DNA from 3 places in the Methylobacterium mesophilicum SR1.6/6 genome. Region 1 is predicted to be linked to each of the others. Evidence: predicted binding sites of a transcription regulator. Region 1 holds the regulator's gene; each other region holds the start of a gene.

Region 1 (6,303 bases):
ACCTCTCTGGCCGGAGCGCCCTCTCCTCCCCCTTGCGGGGAGGAGTTGGAGGTGGGGGTGGTGCAGAAGGCACCTCACGGCTCGATCCTGAACCACCCCCATCCCTGACCCCTCCCCGCAAGGGGGAGGGGAAAGCACGCTTCCTTCAGAGTGTTGGCGCCAAGCCGAGGTGTTTGAATCCGGTCGGCGCGCGCGGGGGAGAGGGCGCTCCGTGCGCGAGCGGTCACCCTCAGCCCTGCGGCACCTGATCGCCGAGGCGCGCGAGGGTCTCGTCCCGCCCGAGCACCGCCATCACGTCGAACAGGGGCGGGGAGGTGGTGCGGCCGGTGAGCGCCGCCCGCAGGGGCTGGGCGACCTGCCCGAGCTTGCAGCCCGCCGCCTCCGCGTATTGGCGCACGGCACCTTCGGTGGAGGCCGCGCTCCAGTCGGTCAGCGCCTCCAGCGCCGGGCGCACGCCGGCGAGGCGGGCGCGGCCCTCGTCGGAGAGCAGGGCGCGGGCCTTGTCGTCCAGCGCCAGGGGACGCTGGGCGTAGAGGTAATAGGCGCTGTCGATGAGCTCGATCAGGGTCTTGGCCCGCTCCTTCAGGCCCGGCATGGCCTGGATGAGCTTGGCCTTGAGATCGGCCGGGAGCGGCGCCGACAGGCCGCGCTCGGGCCCGACCTGGGGCAGGATCGTCTCGATCGCCGCCACGAGGTCGGCATCGGCGCTGCCGCGGATGTACAGGCCGTTGAGGTTGGCGAGCTTGGCGAAGTCGAACCGCGCGGCCGAGCGCCCCACCGCACCGAGATCGAAGGCCGCGATCATCTCGTCGGTGGAGAACACTTCCTGGTCGCCGTGGCTCCAGCCGAGCCGCACGAGGTAGTTCCGGAGCGCCGCCGGCAGGTAGCCGAGGTCGCGATAGGCCTCGACGCCGAGCGCCCCGTGCCGCTTCGAGAGCTTCGCCCCGTCGGCCCCGTGAATCAGCGGGATATGGGCCATCTTCGGCACGTCCCAGCCCAGCGCCGAGAAGATCTGGGTCTGGCGGGCGGCATTGGTGAGGTGGTCGTCGCCGCGGATGATCTGCGTGACGCCCATGTCGTGGTCGTCCACCACGACGGCGAGCATGTAGGTCGGCGTGCCGTCCGAGCGCAGCAGCACGAGGTCGTCGAGGTCCTTGTTGGCCCAGGTCACCCGGCCCTGGACGGCGTCCTCGACCACGGTCTCGCCCTCGGTCGGCGCGCGCAGGCGGATGACCGGCTTGGCGCCGGCGGGGGCCTCGGACGGGTCGCGGTCGCGCCAGCGGCCGTCGTAGCGGGGCGGGCGGCCCTCGGCACGGGCGGTCTCGCGCATCTGCGCGAGTTCCTCGGCGGTGGCGTAACAATGATAGGCGCGGCCGGCAGCCAGCAGCGCCTCGGCCACCGCCCGGTGGCGCTCGGCGCGGGCGAACTGGAACACCACGTCGCCGTCCCAGTCGAGGCCGAGCCAGGTGAGCCCGTCGAGGATCGCGTCGATCGCGCCCTTCGTGGAGCGCTCCCGGTCGGTGTCCTCGATGCGCAGCAGCATCCGGCCGCCCGTGTGGCGGGCGTAAAGCCAGTTGAACAGGGCCGTGCGGGCCCCGCCGATGTGGAGGTAGCCGGTGGGCGAGGGGGCGAAGCGCGTGACGACGGCTGAGGACATCGGTCCGGTATGTTCGGGGGCGGGGCGCGGGGATGGAGCGGCGAGGGGCTCGACAGGGCGCCCGTAGCACGAAGTGCCGCCTGTAGCACGGGTCGGCGGATGGGTTAAGAATCGGCCGGAGAATCGCCGGCCGACGACGACAGGTCGCGCGGATCGAGGCGGCGGCAATGCGGCGGATCGGCGCGAGGCAGGCGGGGGGTGCCCTTGCGCTCGCCGGCCCGCGCGCGCTCACCCCTCCGGCGGTCCGCCGCTGGGTGGCGGAGGGGCTCGGCCGGGAAGCCGAGCAGCGGCGCCTGTTCCCCTGGCTGGCGGTGGCCTTCGGCGCGGGGATCCTGGTCTACTTCGCGGCGGCCGATGGGACGCCGATCCTGGCCGCGCCGCTGGTGGGGGCGGCTCTGGCCCTGGCGCCGGTGCCGTTCCTGGGGGCGCGGCCCGTGGCCCTGGCGCTGGCCCTCGCGGCCGCGGCCGGGTTCCTCGGCTTCGCGGCGGCCACGTGGCGGGTCACCCAGGTGGCCGCCCCGATCCTCACCCGGACCACCATCGGCCCCCTCGTCGGGATGGTCGAGGCGCTGGACGAGCGCGAGGTCGGCGCCCGGCTGGTGATCCGCGTGGAGAGCTTCGCCGGGCTCGCGCCGGAGGCGCGGCCGGTCCATGTCCGGGTGTCGTTCCGCAGGACGCCGATCCCGCGACCCGGGGACGTCATCGCCGCAACCGCCCGGCTGCTGCCGCCGCCGGAGGCCGCCCGGCCCGGCGGCTACGACTTCGCCCGGGACGCGTATTTCCAGGGTCTCGGCGCCGTGGGCTCGCTGGTCGGAGCGGTCACGGTCCGCGCGCCCGCGGAGCCGCCGCCCCTGCGCCTGCGGCTCGCCGCGACGCTGGACGCGGCCCGCAACGCGTTGACCCGCCGGATCGCGGAGGCCGAGGGCGGGCAGGCGGGGGCGGTCGCGGCGGCCCTGGTGACGGGCAAGCGCGGGCTGATCGGGCCGGCGACCAACGACGCGCTGCGCGCCGCCGGCATCTACCACGTGGTGTCGATCTCCGGGCTCCACATGGTGCTGGCCGCCGGCGTGGTGTTCTGGCTGGTCCGGGCGGCCCTCGCCCTGGTGCCGTACTGCGCGCTGGTCTGGCCGATCAAGAAGATCGCGGCCGGCTTCGCCATGGTGGGCGTGACCGCCTACTGCGCCTTCTCGGGCTGGGACATCGCCGCCGAGCGCTCGCTGATCATGACCCTGATCATGCTGGGCGCGATCCTGGCAGACCGGCCGGCCCTGTCGATGCGCAACCTCGCGCTCGCCGCCCTGATCGCGCTCGCCCGCGAGCCGGAGGGCCTGCTCGGCCCGAGCTTCCAGATGTCGTTCGGGGCGGTGGCGGGGCTGATCGCCTGCGCGCGCCTGATCGACGGCCGGCTGTTCGTGCGCCCCGGGGCGGGACGGATCGGGCGCCTTGTGGGCAGCGGCCTGTCGGCGGTCACCGGGACCCTGGCCACGACCCTGGTGGCGCAGGTCGCCACCGCGCCCTTCGCCACCTACCACTTCCAGACCGTGCAGCCCTTCGGGCTCGTCGGCAACGCCCTGACGCTGCCCCTCGTCTCCCTGGTGGTGATGCCCGCCGCGGTCCTCGGGATCCTGGCCTATCCCTTCGCCCTCGACCGGCCGGTCTGGTGGCTGATGGGTCAGGCGGTGGGGGGCATGCTGGCGATTTCCGAGTGGATCGCCGGGTTCGAGCGCGCCATCCTCGTGCTGCCGGCCTTCGGAACCGCGGCGCTGACCCTGCTGACCGCAAGCCTGCTGCTGGCGACGCTCCCGGTCTCGCGCCTGCGCTGGCTCGCCGGGCCGCCCCTCCTGCTGGGGCTCTGGCTCACCGTGCTGCCGGACCGCTACGACGTCTACGTCGACCGGCAGGGCGGCGGCGCGGCGGTGCGGGGGCCGGACGGCCGCCTCGCCGCCCTGGGCAGCCCCTCCGGCTTCGTGCTGGAACAGTGGCTGAAGGCGGACGGCGACGGGCGGCGCCCCGGCGCGCTGGTCACGCCGTCCGGAAGCGGGCGCTGCGACCGGCTCGGATGCACCGCGCGCCTGCCGGATGGGCGGGCGGTCGCGCTGGTCCGGGATCGCCGCGCCTTCCCGGAGGATTGCGCCCGGGCCGCGGTGCTGATCACCGGCCTCGCGGCGCCCCCGACCTGCACGGGGCCCCTCGTGATCGACCGGCATGTCCTGGCGGATCACGGAGCCGTGGCGCTCCGGGCCGAACCCGGCGGGTTCACCGCGCGCTACGCCCGGACCGGTGATCGCGGCCTGCCGTGGCGACCGCACCGGGACACGAAGCCGGCACCGCCGATGACCGCCGCAGTCGACAGCAGTCGCGCCATGGAGGAGCCTGCGGCCCCGGCTGAGGCCGACGGATCGAGCGGCGGGGACGCGCCCGGCGACGCGCCCGCCGAACCGCTTCAGTAGCGGCGGACGAGACTCACGAGGCGGCCCTGGATCTGGACCCGGTCGGGCCCGAGGACGCGGGTCTCGTAGGCCGGGTTGGCGGCCTCCAGGGCGATCGAGGAGCCGCGGCGGCGCAGGCGCTTGAGCGTCGCCTCCTCGTCGTCGATCAGGGCCACGATGATATCGCCCGTGTTGGCGGTGTCCTGCTTGCGGATCACCACGAGGTCGCCGTCGAGGATGCCGGCCTCGACCATCGAATCACCGCGCACCTCCAGGGCGTAGTGCTCGCCGCCGGCCAGGAAGTCCGGCGACAGGGTGATGGCGTGGCTCTGGTTCTGGATCGCCGAGACCGGCGTGCCGGCCGCGATCCGGCCCATGACGGGGATCGACACCGCCCGTCCGGCCTCGTCGATCATGCGGGCATTGGCGGGCAGCGGTGGCTGCTTGGACTTGCCACCCTCCACCACGCTCGGGGTGAACCGGCGGGGCTCGGCGGGCGCCTGGGCCGCGGCCGCCTGCGTCAGGCTCTCGGGGATGCGGATCACCTCGATGGCGCGCGCCCGATTCGGCAGGCGCCGGAGGAAGCCGCGCTCCTCGAGGGCCGTGATCAGCCGGTGGATGCCCGACTTCGACTTCAGGTCGAGGGCGTCCTTCATCTCGTCGAAGGACGGCGGGACGCCGCATTCCTGCATGCGGTTCTGGATGAAGCGCAGGAGGTCCAGCTGCTTGCGCGTGAGCATCGACGTGGGCCTCGCGGCTTGAGGGACCGCCTCGTGGCGGCCACAGAAACAAATCACGAACACGTTAAACGTTCCGCAAGTGTTCCGCAAGAGAGATATGGCCACGCTTGCGTGCGTGGCGGCCGCCTGCCGGGGAGAAACGCATTGACGGCGCAAGCGGAGCCGTTTCAATGCGTCCAGCCGGCCGTCCGGGGATAAGCCCGGGGCGCGGCGTGGATCGGGCTGGGATGACGAGGATGCGACGACCCGCAGCTCTGCTGCCCCTCGGCGTGGTGACCTTCGGCGTGGTGACCCTCGGCCTGGCGCTCGCCGGCTGCACGACCGGGTTCTCCTACATCTCCCGGAACTACGTCGCGCTGACCCCGCAGGTGGTGACGATCGGCTGCAAGGAGCCCTACGAGGTCTACGACAACCGGCAAGTGCGCCGGATGCTGATCGTCTCGAACGCCCTGCGGGAATATGCCGGCTGCAACCTGAGCGAGGTCCGGATCGATCCCGAGCCCGAGGCGACGCGGGTGAAGCGCTTCCGGACCGCGGCCCGGGCCTATCTCGACGAGACCGTGCGCGAGGATTGCCGGATCACCGGCGAGACCGTGTTCGATCCGCTGAAGACAGAGTTCGCCTACGCGTGCGACGCGCCGATCGAGAAGCGCGGCACGGTGGTTCCGCGGCTTCCGGGCCGCAATCCGGGCCTGATCCTGCGCTGAACCGCGGGCCCGGCGCCCGCGCCCGTCAGGTCCCCGGCTCAGGTCCCCGGCTTGGGGAAGGTGCGCTCGGTCGCGTCCCCAGCCGCCGCCAGCAGCGCGCGGGCGAAGGCGCGGGCCTCCGCCCGGTCCAGGGTGATGGCGGCGGTGACCGGCGCGCCGCCGAGGTCGGATAGGGCGAGTTCCAGGCGCACCCCGTCGGGCACGGCGCTCGCCTGAAGGCTCCAGCCGGAACCCCGATCCGTGCTCTCCGCCATCTCAATTCCTCCCGCGGGCTCCCGGGAAAACGCCGCAGGCGTCCGCCGGAACTGCCGCCGCCCGGGACTGTTCCCGAGCCGTGCCCAGCGCTTCCCTGCCCCGCCTGTCCGCGTTCCTCAAGGCCGCGGGCCCGGGACTGGTCGTGATGCTCGCCGATACGGATGTCGGCAGCCTGATCACGGCGGCCCAGAGCGGCGCGCGCTGGGGCTACTCGCTGCTGCTCCTGCAGATCCTGCTGGTGCCGATCCTCTACGTCGTCCAGGAGCTGACGGTCCGGCTCGGGACCGCCACGGGCCGCGGCCATGGCGAGCTGATCCGGACGCATTACGGGCCGGCCTGGGCCTGGATCTCCTACGGCGGCCTCGTGGTCGCGGGAATCGGCGCCATCGTGACGGAGTTCTCCGGGATCGCCGGGATCGGCGACCTGTTCGGGGTTCCGCGGCTCGTGAGTCTCGGGCTGCCGGCGACCCTGCTCCTCGGGCTGGTCTTCACCGGCAGCTACCGGCGCGTCGAGG
Region 2 (6,303 bases), 990 kb from region 1:
ATCGGATCGGGCAGCGCCGGCAGGGCCGCCTGCCAGTGGATCGGGCCGCCCAGCATGGCCTCGATGCCCGCCGGGGCGCCGCCGCGCCGCAGCGTGGTGAAATCCGGACCGTAGGCCGTCGCGACCTTCCCGGCGATCACGACCTGCAGGACCTCGTTGACCTCGGGCGTCAGGGGTCGGAGCGGGTTCGTCGTGCGGATCTCCCCGGCCCGGGTGATCACCATCTTGAACCCCTTGCCGTTCTCGAAGCGCGCCGCCCGGCTGCCGCAGGGCTGCTCGACGGCGGGCGCGGCCGCCGGCGTGGGGTTCGGAGCCTGCGGCGGAGGCGGCGTCGAAGCGGATGGCGTGACGGCGGGTGCCGGTGCGGCCTGGGCGGGTGCGGCCTGGACGGGGGCAGTCTGGGCGGGTGCAGTCTGGACGGGTGCGGCCCGGGCAGCTGCCGGCCGGGCCGCCCCGTCGGACGCGCCCAGCGCGGCCGACGGGCAGGCTGGTGCGGCGAGCACGAGGGCGGCCGCGAAGCGGGCGAACGGCCTCACTGTCCGGCCTCCGTCCGGTCGCGCCGCGACGCCTCCCCCCGGTCCGCCCGGCCGAGCTTTCTGATCGGTTCCAATTCGTTCGCTTCCAGGTCGAGCACGTGGGGATCGAGCACCTGCGCGCTGCGGTCGATGGGGCTCCTGCGCGTGCCGACCGAACCGAGGACGAGGTCCTCGTGCTCGACGTCGAGCTCGGTCTCCAGACGCAGCGGCGCGCGCCGGCTCCGGGTCACCATCGAGACGACGGACACCACGGCGACGGCGAAGATCAGTATCGCCAGGACGATCAGCAGGCGCTCCATGCTGCGCGCAGCTCTAACCCGCGCGGAGGGCCGCAGTCACCCCACCGTCACGCGCGGAACGCTCCTTGCGTGGTGCGCTGGACCGGGTAGATGCGGGCGGACCGGAGGCGGGATCGATCGATGCAGCACCAGCCGAGTCGCGAGCCCGAAGAGCTGGAGGGCCACCTCCTCGGGTTGATCGAGGGGGCACGGGATCAGGCCCGGGAAGATCCGTTCCGCAACCCCGTGCTGGCCGTGACGCTGGCCATCACGCGGCGGTTCGACCGGGACGAGATCTCGCTCGGCGACCTCGAAGGCCTGTTCGTCCGGCTGCGCGCCGCTGCCCTGTCCGCGCGGGCGGCGCGGCTGCGGGCCTATGTCGGGCTGGAAGCGGGGCCGGCGGCGTCGCAGGATCCGCAGGCCGCGATCCCGGCGCGCCTCGTGGCCGCCGTGCCCGAACGGCCCGACGCCGTCGCGGACTTCGCGCGCTTCATCCACCGCACCGCCTTCGCGGTGGTCTTCACGGCCCACCCGACCTTCGGCATGCCGCGGGCCGTGGCGGGCCTCCTCGCCGAGGCCGCGAGCCTCCCCGATGAGGCCGCCCGCGCCGAGCTGATCGCCCGCGCCGCCAAGCTCTCCACACGGCCGGACGTGCCGATCACCCTGGACGTGGAGTTCGAGCAGGCCTGCGCGGCGGCCAATAACGGGCGGCTCGCCCTCGACGCCTTCAACGGCGCCCTCCTGGACGCGGCCCGCGCCCGCTGGCCCGACCGGTGGACCGAGCTGACGCCCCGCCCCTTCGCCATCGCCAGCTGGGTCGGCTGCGACACCGACGGGCGCACCGACATCGGCTGGTGGGACACCCTGCGCTACCGGCTGATCTCGAAGCGCATGCAGTTCGACCGGGTGATGCGCGAGTTGCCCGAGATCGCCGCCTGCCGCGAGGTCCGCGGGCTCGCCGAGGGCGCGCTGGCCGCGGTGAACCGCCAGCTCGCCGTCGCGCCGCGCCTCGGCGACCAGCCCTCGCTCGAATCGGTCCACCGGTTCGCCCTGGCGCTGATCATCGAACGCGACCGCGCGCAGACCGACGCCAGCATCCTCGTGGCGGGGCTGACCCGGGCCCTGGAGGCGGCGGAGGATCCGGCCGACCAGCGGCGGATCGCCATCCTGCGGTCGGGCGTCGCCACGCACGGCCTGTCGAACGCCCTGCCGCATTTCCGGCTGAACGCCAGCCAGATCCACAACGCGGTCCGCCGGGTCATCGACCTCGAGGGTGAGCCCACCGACGCGGCGCGGCGCCGCTCGCACCTCGCCACGATCCACGCGCTCCTGAACGACGTCCGCCCGGTGGCGGTGGATTTCGGCGCGCTCGCCGCCGAGCGCGCCTCGGCTGCCCGGCTGATGATGACGATCGCCCAGATCCTCAAGCACGTGGACGGCACCCACCCGGTGCGCTTCCTCATCGCCGAGACCGAGACCGGCTACACGCTGCTCGCCGCCCTCTGGCTGGCGCGCCACTACGGGATCAGTGACAAGCTGGAGATCACACCGCTGTTCGAGACGGCGAGCGCCCTGGAGCAGGGCATCCGGGTGCTCGACGACGCTCTGCGCAACCCGCACTGGCGCCAATATCTGAAGCGCATCGGCCGGCTGACCGTGCAGTTCGGCTATTCCGATTCGGGCCGCTATGTCGGCCAGCTCGCCGCCACCTTCTGGATCGAGCGGCTGCGCCTGCGCATCACCGAGATGCTGGTCCAGAACGGCCTCGCCGACATCGAGCTCGCGATCTTCGACACGCACGGCGAATCGATCGGCCGCGGCGCCCATCCGACCAGCTTGCGCGACCGCCTCGCCTACCTCGCGCCCGAGGATGCGCGCGACCGCGCCCGCAAGGCCGGCATCAAGGTGCGGCTCGAATCGAGCTTCCAGGGCACCGACGGCTACCTGCTCTACGGCACCGAGGCGCTGGCCCGCGCCAGCGTCGACCGGATCGCCGAGCACGTCTACGCCCTGGACGTGGCCGAGGACGACAGCTTCTCGGACTACGCCCTCAACGACGGCCCGCGGGAGGCGGATCCCGCGGACGATCCGATCTACTCCGAGCCGGACTTCGCCCTCGAGTTCTTCACCGCGGCCCGCCAGGACATGGAGGCGCTGGTCGACGATTCGGGCTACGCCGCCCTGCTCGGCACCTTCGGCCCGAGCCTGATCGACCGCACGGGCTCCCGCCCCGTGGCGCGCCAGAGCGACAATGGCGGGCCGGCCCGCATCACCCATCCGCGCCAGATGCGGGCGATCCCCAACAACGCGATCCTGCACCAGCTCGGCTTCCTGGCGAATTCCCTCCACGGGATCGGCCGCGCCGCCCAGCGCGGCCCCGACCTGTTCCGCGACATGCGCCGCGACTCGGTGCGCTTCTCCCGGGCCTTCCGGCTGGTCCAGCACGCGGCCTCCGTGGGCGACCTCGACGTGCTGCGCGCCTACATCGACACCCTCGACCCGGCCGTGTGGCTGGAGCGGGCGCGGCGGACGCAGAAGGATTTCCGCCGGGACGAGCTGGTGGTGATCGCGGGCGCCCTGGAGCGGCTCGACCTCGCCTCCGCGCTCCGGAGCCTGTTCGGCCGGCTGACCCGCGACTGGCTCGCCCTGACGGCCGCCGCCCCCGACCTGCCGGGCATGTCGGCGCGGCTGACGCTGCTGCACGCGCTCCGCCTCGCCCTGATCCATCGGATCTGGTTCCTGGCGGTGCACATCCCGGGCTTCCGGCCGCAGGCGGGCATCTCCCGCGAGCAGCTGCTGGAGCGGTTCCTGCGCCTCGATATCGACGGCTGCCTGAAGCTCCTCGACGAGATCTTCCCGGTCACCCCCGACCCGACGCTGGGCCTCAACTTCGGCGAGCCGGCGGGCCCGCGGGATGTCGGCACCTACGCGGCCGAGCACGCCAACCTGTTCGAGCCGATCCGCCGGATGTTCGAGCAGGTGCGCGAGATCTCCGGGATGATCCAGCACGAGGTCGGCGCGTTCGGGTAGCGCGCCGGGGCGGCCAGCGTTTCGGGATCGCCCCCGCGAGACCGGCCGCACGCACACGCTCCGGTGGCATCCGCCGCGAACGGCCTCGACGCCGTTCGCGATTTGGTCCAGGGATGCGGGATGCAGAACCGCCCGCACGCGCTGCCCGCCGGGGACGGCGCCCCGTCCTCCTCCATCGCCGCCCGCGCCATGGGCGCGCTCCGCCGCGACGCCGCCGGCTACCTCGAAGGGCTCAACCCCGAGCAGCGCCGCGCGGTCGAGACCACGGAGGGCCCGGTTCTGGTGCTGGCGGGTGCCGGCACCGGCAAGACCCGGGTGCTGACCACCCGCATCGCCCACCTGATCGCCACCAACCGGGCGCGGCCCTTCGACATCCTGGCGGTGACCTTCACCAACAAGGCCGCCCGGGAGATGAAGCACCGGATCGGCAGCCTGATCGGCCCCGCCGGCGAGGGCATGCCCTGGCTCGGCACCTTCCACGCCATCGGCACCAAGATCCTGCGCCGCCACGCCGAACTCGTCGGGCTGAAATCCGATTTCACCATCCTCGGCACCGACGACCAGCTCCGGCTGATGAAGCAGGTCATCCTCGACCAGAACGTCGACGAGAAGCGCTGGCCGGCCCGCGCCCTGTCGCACGCCATCGACGGCTGGAAGAACCGCGGCCTCGGCCCCGAGCAGGTGCCGCCGGGCGAGGCCTCGTCCTTCGCCTTCGGCAAGGGCGGCGCCCTCTACACCGCCTACCAGGCCCGGCTCGCGACGCTCAACGCCGTCGATTTCGGCGATCTTTTGCTCCTTTGCCTCAAGCTCTGGCGCGAGAACCCCGACGTGCTGGCCAACTACCAGGACCGGTTCCGCTACATCCTGGTGGACGAGTACCAGGACACCAACGTCGCCCAGTACCTCTGGCTGAGACTGCTGGCGCAAAATCGCAAGAACATCGCCTGCGTGGGCGACGACGACCAGTCGATCTACGGCTGGCGCGGCGCCGAGGTCGACAACATCCTGCGCTTCGAGCACGACTTCCCCGGCGCCGTGGTGGTGCGGCTGGAGCGCAACTACCGCTCCACGGGCCATATCCTGGCGGCCGCCTCCGGACTCATCGCGAAGAACGAGAGCCGGCTCGGCAAGACCCTGCGCACCGACGACGAGCCGGGCGAGCGCGTCACCGTGACGGGCGCCTGGGATTCCGAGGAGGAGGCGCGGCTGCTCGCCGAGTCCATCGAATCCCTCCAGTCGAAGCAGCACCCCCTGTCGGAGATTGCCGTGCTGGTGCGGATCTCCGCGCAGATGCGCGAGATCGAGGATCGCTTCGTCCAGCTCGGCCTTCCCTACCGGGTGATCGGCGGCCCGCGCTTCTACGAGCGGGCCGAGATCCGCGACGCGCTGGCGTATCTGCGCGCCACCGTGAACGTCAGCGACGACCTCGCCTTCGAGCGGATCGTGAACACGCCGAAGCGCGGGCTGGGCGACGCCACCCTGCAGCAGCTTCACGGCTACGGCCGCGCCAACCGGGTGCCCCTGCGGATCGCCGCCCAGCGCCTGTGCGAGACCGACGAGCTGAAGCCCCGGGTCCGCTCCACCCTGCGGGCGCTGACCGAGAGCTTTTCCCGCTGGGCGCGGCTGGTGGAATCCCAGCCGCACAGCGAGGTCGCGCAGATCATCCTCGAGGAGTCCGGCTACACCGAGATGTGGCAGAAGGACCGCTCCGCCGACGCCGCAGGCCGGCTGGAGAACCTGAAGGAATTCGTCCGCTCCATGGAGGAATTCCCCGACATGGCGGCCTTCCTGGAGCACGTCTCCCTGGTGATGGAGGCCTCGGAGACCGAGGGGGCCGAGCGGGTCTCCCTGATGACCCTCCACGCCGCCAAGGGGCTCGAGTTCGACACCGTGTTCCTGCCCGGCTGGGAGGACGGCCTGTTCCCCAGCCAGCGGGCGCTCGACGAGAGCGGCCGGGCCGGCCTTGAGGAGGAGCGGCGCTTGGCCCATGTCGGGCTCACCCGGGCGCGCAAGCGGGCGAAGCTCTCCTTCGCGGTGAACCGGCGCATCCACGGCCTCTGGTCCTCGACCATCCCGTCCCGGTTCATCGACGAATTGCCGGAATCGGCCGTGGACGTGGTTGAGGCGCCCGCCCATTTCTCCGCCGGTGCCTCGCGGTTCGACCGCAACCCCACGCCGTTCGGGTCGAGCTACGGCACGCCGGGCTGGCAGCGGGCGCAGGCCAACACCGCGCAGGCGGGCACCCGTGGCGGCTTTGGGTCGGCGCCCGGCGGCCGGTCCGGCGGCCCCCGCCAGATCGAGGGCGAGCTGATCGCAAAATCCTCGGGCGCGCCGTCCGCGTTCCAGGGCGGTCAGCGGGTCTTCCACACCAAGTTCGGGCCCGGAACCGTCGCGGCCGTCGACGGCAACAAGCTGACCGTTGACTTCGACAAGGCCGGTCGGAAGATGGTCCTCGACAG
Region 3 (6,303 bases), 1.9 Mb from region 1:
CCGGCGATCTGCGAGATCATCGCGACGATCTCCCCGATGCTGCCCGCCGCCTGGGCGAGGCGGCGCACCTCCCCGGCCATCCCGTCCGCGTCCCGGGTCGCGCCGGCCGCGAGGTCGGCCGAGGCTCCGACCTGCACGCCGATCTCCCGCACCGAGGCGGTGAGTTCCTCGGTGGCCGCCGCCACCGTGTCGGCCGAGCGCGCGGCCGAATCCGCCGACCCGGCCACCGCGCGGCTCAGGTCGGTCGTGTCCTGGGCGGCCCGGGCCATGCCGTGCGCGGAGGCCTCCAGCCGGGCGGCGGCCGCCGAGACCGCCGCGACGATGCCGCCGACCTGGCGCTCGAAGCTGTCGGCGAGGCCCAGGGCGGCATTCCGCTGGGCGGCGCTGGCCTCGGCGGCGAGCCGCTCCTGCGCGAGCCGGGCCACCCGGCGCTCAGCGACGCTGTCGCGGAAGGCCACCGCGGCGGCGGCGATCGCCCGGACCTCGCGGGGGCCGCCCGACGGGATCGCCGGATCCTCCGTCCCGTCGTTGCGGCCGATCGCGGTCAGCACCCGCGCCATCCGGGTCAGCGGCCGGGCGATCGCCGTGCCGAGCCAGATCGCGAGGCCGGCCGAGAGCGCGAACAGGGCGAGCCCGCCGACGATCCAGAGGGCCAGCATCCGGTCGGTCCGGGCCCGCACGGCGCCGGCGGCGGCCACGAGATCGGCGGTGAGCCGGTCCTCCACCGCCTTCAGGGCGTCGATCCGCTGCGTGGCGAGGCGGAACCAGGCCGGCGCGTCGCGGAAGGCGAGGACCGCCCCCGGCATCGTCGCCTGGGTGGATTCGCGCAGGCGCGCCACCTCCCGGGCCGGCTCGGCAGCCTCCGCGGCGTCGAGCAGGGCCGCCTGCGCCGGCTCGGCCCCGGCCCGGAACAGGCCCGCGTAGGTCGCCTGGTCGGCCGCCAGCGTGGCGAGCCGCCGGGCGGCCGCGAGGTCCAGGCTGCCGGAGGCGAAGGCCGCCGAGGCGGCGGCCCGCTCCTGCCCGGCGGCCTCCTTGAGCGACAGGAACGCCGCGTAGGTGTTCGCCCGCGCGGCGAGGCCGGCCTCGTCGATCACCCCGCCCATCGCCCGCACGAGCCCCAGCCCTTCGCCGATCAGCCCGGTGTAGAAGACGGCCGCCTGCGGCGCGCCCGGGACGAGGGCGTCGATCGCCCGGCGCTGGTCCGCGAGCCCGGCCAGGGCCCGCGCGAAGCCCGTCCCGCGCGCCGCGAAATCCGGGCCGAAGCCCGTGGCGGCCGCCACGGCCTGGGGCAGCCCGGCGAGCGCCGCGTCGGTGCGCCCGCGCTGGGCCGCCAGTTCCGGCCCGAACTGCGCGCCCTTCGCGCCCAGGAACAGGCTGGAGGCGCCCCGCTCGCGCTGGGCCTCGTGCACGAAGGCGCTGACCCGCGAGGCGAGGCCGACGAGGCCCTCCACCCGGTCCATCTCGGCGCGGCGCGCCCATTGGTCCGACGCCACGAGGCCCGCCGCCCCCGCGAAGGCGAGGCACGGGGCGAGCGCCACCGCCAGGATGCGGGCGCGGAGCGAGGCGAGGAGCGGCATCGGAAGATCTGGAATGGTCCGGCAGGAGATGTTTCAGCATCCCGCCAAGTCTTAAAGATCCAGTTATGGATTCCTCAACCGGTGCGGCATGATCTGCTCAATCAAGCAGCGTTCTGGACGGTCGTTGCCTGATCGGCGTGCACATCGCCCCAGGTCTTCAGGGCGCGGATGACCGGCTCAAGGGAGCGCCCGCGCTCGGTCAGGCTGTACTCCACCTTGGGCGGGACTTGGGCGTAGACCGTCCGGGTGATCAGGCCGTCCGCCTCCATTTCGCGCAGCTGGTTCGTGAGCATGCGCTGCGTCACGCTCGTCAGCCGCCGCCGGATCTCGTTGAACCGCAGGGTCCCCTCCAGCAGGTGGTAGAGGATCACGCCCTTCCACTTGCCGTCGATGAACCGGAGGGTCGCCTCGACGGCGCAGCCGGGGCTGCAGGCGCCGACGTGATGGCGGGTGCGGGGCATGGGCTGTCTCCGACGGTATCATTTCCGGCACCAGGGGCGTTTTATGTGCGTACTTGCGGTTCGTGAAGGCGGGCGGCATCTCCCGCGGCGACAGCCCGAGGAGACCACGATGCGCGCCGTCGGCTACCGCACGTCCCTGCCGATCACCGATCCCGAAGCCCTGGTCGCTCTCGACCTGCCGCAGCCCGAGCCCGGCCCGCACGACCTGCTGGTGAAGGTCGAGGCGGTCTCGGTGAACCCGGTCGACACCAAGGTCCGGCGGCGGGCGCAGCCGGAGGATGGCGGCGTCAAGGTGCTGGGCTGGGACGCGGCCGGCACCGTCGTCGCGGCGGGCGCGGAGGTCCAGGGCTTCGCGGCGGGCGACGCGGTGTTCTACGCGGGCGACCTGACCCGGCCGGGGACGAACGCGGAATACCATTGCGTCGACGCCCGCATCGTCGGGCACAAACCCAGAAGCCTCGACTGGGCGCAGGCCGCCGCCCTGCCGCTCACCGCGATCACCGCCTGGGAGACCCTGTTCGACCGGCTCGACACGGGACGGCCGGTGCCGGGCGCCGCCCCAGCGATCCTGATCGTCGGCGGGGCCGGCGGCGTCGGCTCGGTGGCGATCCAGCTCGCCCGGCAGTTGACGGACCTGACTGTGATCGCCACCGCGTCGCGGCCCGAGACGGCGCACTGGTGCCGGGACCTCGGCGCCCACCACGTGGTCGACCATTCCAAACCGCTGGCGGACGCGGTGGCGGCGCTCGGCCTCGGGGCGCCGGGCCTCGTCTTCTCCACCACCGGCACCGACGCCCACTTGGCCGCGATCGTCGCGCTGATCGCCCCGCAGGGCCGGCTCGCCCTGATCGACGATCCCGATCAGCTCGATGTCGGGCTCCTCAAGCGCAAGAGCCTGTCGCTGCACTGGGAGTTCATGTTCACGCGCTCGATGTTCGCCACCGCCGACATCGCCGCCCAGGGGGCCCTCCTCGACGAACTGTCTCGCCTCGTTGACGCGGGGCGCCTGCGCACCACCCTGGGTGAGCATTACGGGCGGATCGACGCCGCGAACCTGCGGCGCGCCCACGCGCTCATCGAGAGCGGGCGCGCCAGGGGCAAGATCGTGCTCGAAGGTTTTTCCAGTTAGGGAGGACGCGATGGCGGAGACGGCGGGAACCGGCATCTTCGACGTGGCGGCGCTGGCGGCGTCCCTGCCCGACAGCGCAACGACCCTCCTGGTCGACACCTACCTGACCGACCGGGAGGCGGCGAGCGCCCGGGTGTTCCGGGTCTACCGCCCGACCCCGCCGCACTACCACGCCACCTGCGACGAGTACCTCTACTGCCTCTCGGGCCGGGGCACGTTCTGGATGGGCGACCCCGCCGCCGTGACGGCGTTCGGCCCGGGCCAGCTCCTGTTCTTCGAGAAGGGCACGGTCCACGCCATGCCGGAGATCGAGCCCGGGACGCCGGTGGTGTTCCTGTCGATCGACACGCCCCGCCGGGCGCCCACCGACATCGTCTTCGTGAACCCGGAGGACGGGACGCCGGCCAGCTTCATGGCCCGCAACGCGGAGGGGTGACGATCAGGAAGCGCGGGCATCGGCACCTGTCGAGGATGAGAATCCGAGGGTTGGGATCTGGCGACGTGGGATCTCAGCGCCCGCGATGCGGCACCGGAGATGGGCCGACGTCATCGCGCGCGCAGCGAAGCGACCCAGGGCGGCGCGACATCGCGGAGCGTGGCGCCCTCTGGATGGCTTCGCCGCGCTCGCCAAGACGGTTGCGCATCCACGGAGCGGTTGCCGCCGTACGCGTTTCGTTCTAGCAAGGGCGGCGCATGACGGGCCTGCGTCCCGCCGGCCGCATCTTGCCGTGGGCCTCGTGGGCTCGACATGAGCGGGAGCGGCGGCTGGCCCGCGCGCGAATCCGACTCTGACCGCGTCGACGCCTCGAAAGACCGCCGCCCTCATGGCCAAAGCCCAAGCTGGAAGTCGTGTCGCAAGCCGCGCCGGCGCCGCCCAAGCCGCTCCCAAGATGCCCGCCAAGGAAGCCCCGACGAAGGCGGCCTCGACGAAGGCAGGCTCGACCAAGGCAGCCCGGCCCAAGTCGGCCGGCCCGAAGGGCGAAGCGTCCGCGGCCCGGACCGAGGCGGCCGTCGACGCCAAGCTGGCCGCCCTGTTCGACGCCGCCCCGGCAGCGCCAGAGGACCGGCGGGTCATCGCGATCCGCGGCGCCCGGGAGCACAATCTCAAGAACGTCGACCTGACCATCCCCCGGGACAGGCTCGTGGTCTTCACCGGGCTCTCGGGCTCGGGCAAGTCGTCGCTCGCCTTCGACACGATCTACGCCGAGGGGCAGCGCCGCTACGTCGAGTCGCTCTCGGCCTATGCCCGCCAGTTCCTGGAGATGATGTCGAAGCCCGACGTCGACCAGATCGACGGGCTGTCGCCGGCGATCTCCATCGAGCAGAAGACCACCTCGAAGAACCCCCGCTCCACCGTCGGGACGGTCACCGAGATCTACGACTACATGCGCCTGCTCTGGGCGCGGGTCGGCATCCCCTACTCGCCCGCCACCGGCCTGCCGATCGAGAGCCAGACCGTCCAGCAGATGGTCGACCGGGTGCTGGAGCTGCCCGAGAAGACCCGGCTCTACCTGCTGGCGCCCGTGGTCCGCGGGCGGAAAGGCGAGTACCGCAAGGAGATCGCCGAATATCAGAAGAAGGGCTTCCAGCGCCTGCGCGTGAACGGCGAATACTACGCCATCGACGACGTGCCCAAGCTCGACAAGAAGTTCAAGCACGACATCGACGTGGTGGTCGACCGGATCGTGGTCCGCGCCGATATCGGCGCGCGGCTGGCGGATTCCTTCGAGACCGCGCTGGAACTCGCCGACGGCATCGCGGAGGTCGTGTTCGCCGACGCCCCCGAGGGGGAAGAGCCCCGGACCATCACCTTCTCGTCCCGCTTCGCCTGTCCGGTCTCGGGCTTCACCATCGCGGAGATCGAGCCGCGGCTGTTCTCGTTCAACAACCCGTTCGGAGCCTGCCCGACCTGCGGCGGCATCGGGCACGAGATGCGGATCGACCCCGAGCTGGTGATCTCCGACCCGGGCCTCAGCCTGAAGCGCGGCGCGGTCGGACCCTGGGCGAAGTCGACCTCGCCCTATTACGGCCAGACCCTCGACGCGCTGGCCGAGCATTTCGGCTTCAAGACCGGCGTCCCCTGGCAGAGCCTGTCGGAGACGGCCCGTGCCATCGTGCTGTACGGCTCGGGCAAGCAGGCGGTCCGCTTCGCCTACGACGACGGCTTGCGCAAGTACACGGTCAACAAGCCCTTCGAGGGCGTGATCCCGAACCTGGAGCGCCGCTACAAGGAGAGCGATTCCGACGCGGTGCGCGAGGAGATCGGGCGCTTCATGAGCGAGACGCCCTGCGCCGCCTGCGGCGGCAAGCGGCTGAAGCCGGAGGCGCTCGCCGTGAAGGTCGCCATGGCGGACATCGCCGACGTGACCGCCCTCTCGGTCTCCGAGGCCCACCGCTGGTTCTCGGAGCTGCCGGACAAGCTCACGGCGAAGCAGAACGAGATCGCGGTCCGAATCCTGAAAGAAATCCGCGACCGGCTGACCTTCCTGGTGGATGTCGGCCTCGAATACCTGACGCTCGCCCGCGGCTCCGGCTCACTCTCGGGCGGCGAGAGTCAGCGCATCCGGCTGGCCTCGCAGATCGGCTCGGGGCTGACCGGCGTGCTCTACGTGCTGGACGAGCCCTCGATCGGCCTGCACCAGCGCGACAACGAGCGGCTGCTCGGCACGCTCAAGCGCCTGCGCGACCTCGGCAACTCGGTGATCGTGGTCGAGCACGACGAGGACGCGATCCTGCAGGCCGATTACGTGGTCGATGTCGGCCCGGGCGCCGGCATCCACGGCGGCGAGATCATCGCGCAGGGCACCCCCGCGGAGGTGCTAGCCAATCCCGCTTCGCTCACCGCCAAGTATCTGACTGGCGAAATGTCAGTCCGAACCCCGACCGCGCGTCGCAAGGGCCGGAAGGGCAGGCTCGGGCTGTTCGGCGCACGGGGCAACAACCTCAAGGACGTCGACGTCGAGATTCCGCTCGGCACCTTCACCTGCATCACCGGCGTCTCGGGCGGCGGCAAGTCCACCCTGGTGATCGACACGCTCTACAAGGCGGTGGCCAAAAAACTGAACGGCGCCCTGGAGCACCCGGCCCCCTACGGCCGGCTGGAGGGGCTGGAGCATCTCGACAAGGTCATCGACAT

Evidence for each region. Region 1 encodes LexA, which represses DNA repair genes until DNA is damaged. Its sites were predicted from a motif close to TGTTCNNNNTGTGTTCNG; they were not measured.
Region 2: MMSR116_RS28495 (ATP-dependent helicase) is a predicted target of LexA. The motif match lies at 3,937-3,954, and genes of this name have one in related genera.
Region 3: uvrA (excinuclease ABC subunit UvrA) is a predicted target of LexA. The motif match lies at 3,830-3,847, and genes of this name have one in related genera.

What each region holds. Positions count from the first base shown of each region.
Region 1 covers NZ_CP043538.1:5,030,459-5,036,761, forward strand. Annotated here, with positions in the region: gene gltX (glutamate--tRNA ligase) at 230-1,657, opposite strand; gene MMSR116_RS23820 (ComEC/Rec2 family competence protein) at 1,825-4,107, shown strand; gene lexA (transcriptional repressor LexA) at 4,101-4,826, opposite strand; gene MMSR116_RS23830 (hypothetical protein) at 5,063-5,533, shown strand; gene MMSR116_RS23835 (hypothetical protein) at 5,572-5,787, opposite strand; gene MMSR116_RS23840 (NRAMP family divalent metal transporter) at 5,868-6,303, shown strand, end outside.
Region 2 covers NZ_CP043538.1:6,021,699-6,028,001, reverse strand. Annotated here, with positions in the region: gene MMSR116_RS28510 (hypothetical protein) at 1-536, opposite strand, end outside; gene MMSR116_RS28505 (hypothetical protein) at 533-835, opposite strand; gene MMSR116_RS28500 (phosphoenolpyruvate carboxylase) at 956-3,844, shown strand; gene MMSR116_RS28495 (ATP-dependent helicase) at 3,965-6,303, shown strand, end outside.
Region 3 covers NZ_CP043538.1:338,914-345,216, reverse strand. Annotated here, with positions in the region: gene MMSR116_RS01650 (methyl-accepting chemotaxis protein) at 1-1,577, opposite strand, end outside; gene MMSR116_RS01645 (winged helix-turn-helix transcriptional regulator) at 1,679-2,038, opposite strand; gene MMSR116_RS01640 (zinc-binding alcohol dehydrogenase family protein) at 2,148-3,167, shown strand; gene MMSR116_RS01635 (cupin domain-containing protein) at 3,178-3,603, shown strand; gene uvrA (excinuclease ABC subunit UvrA) at 3,992-6,303, shown strand, end outside.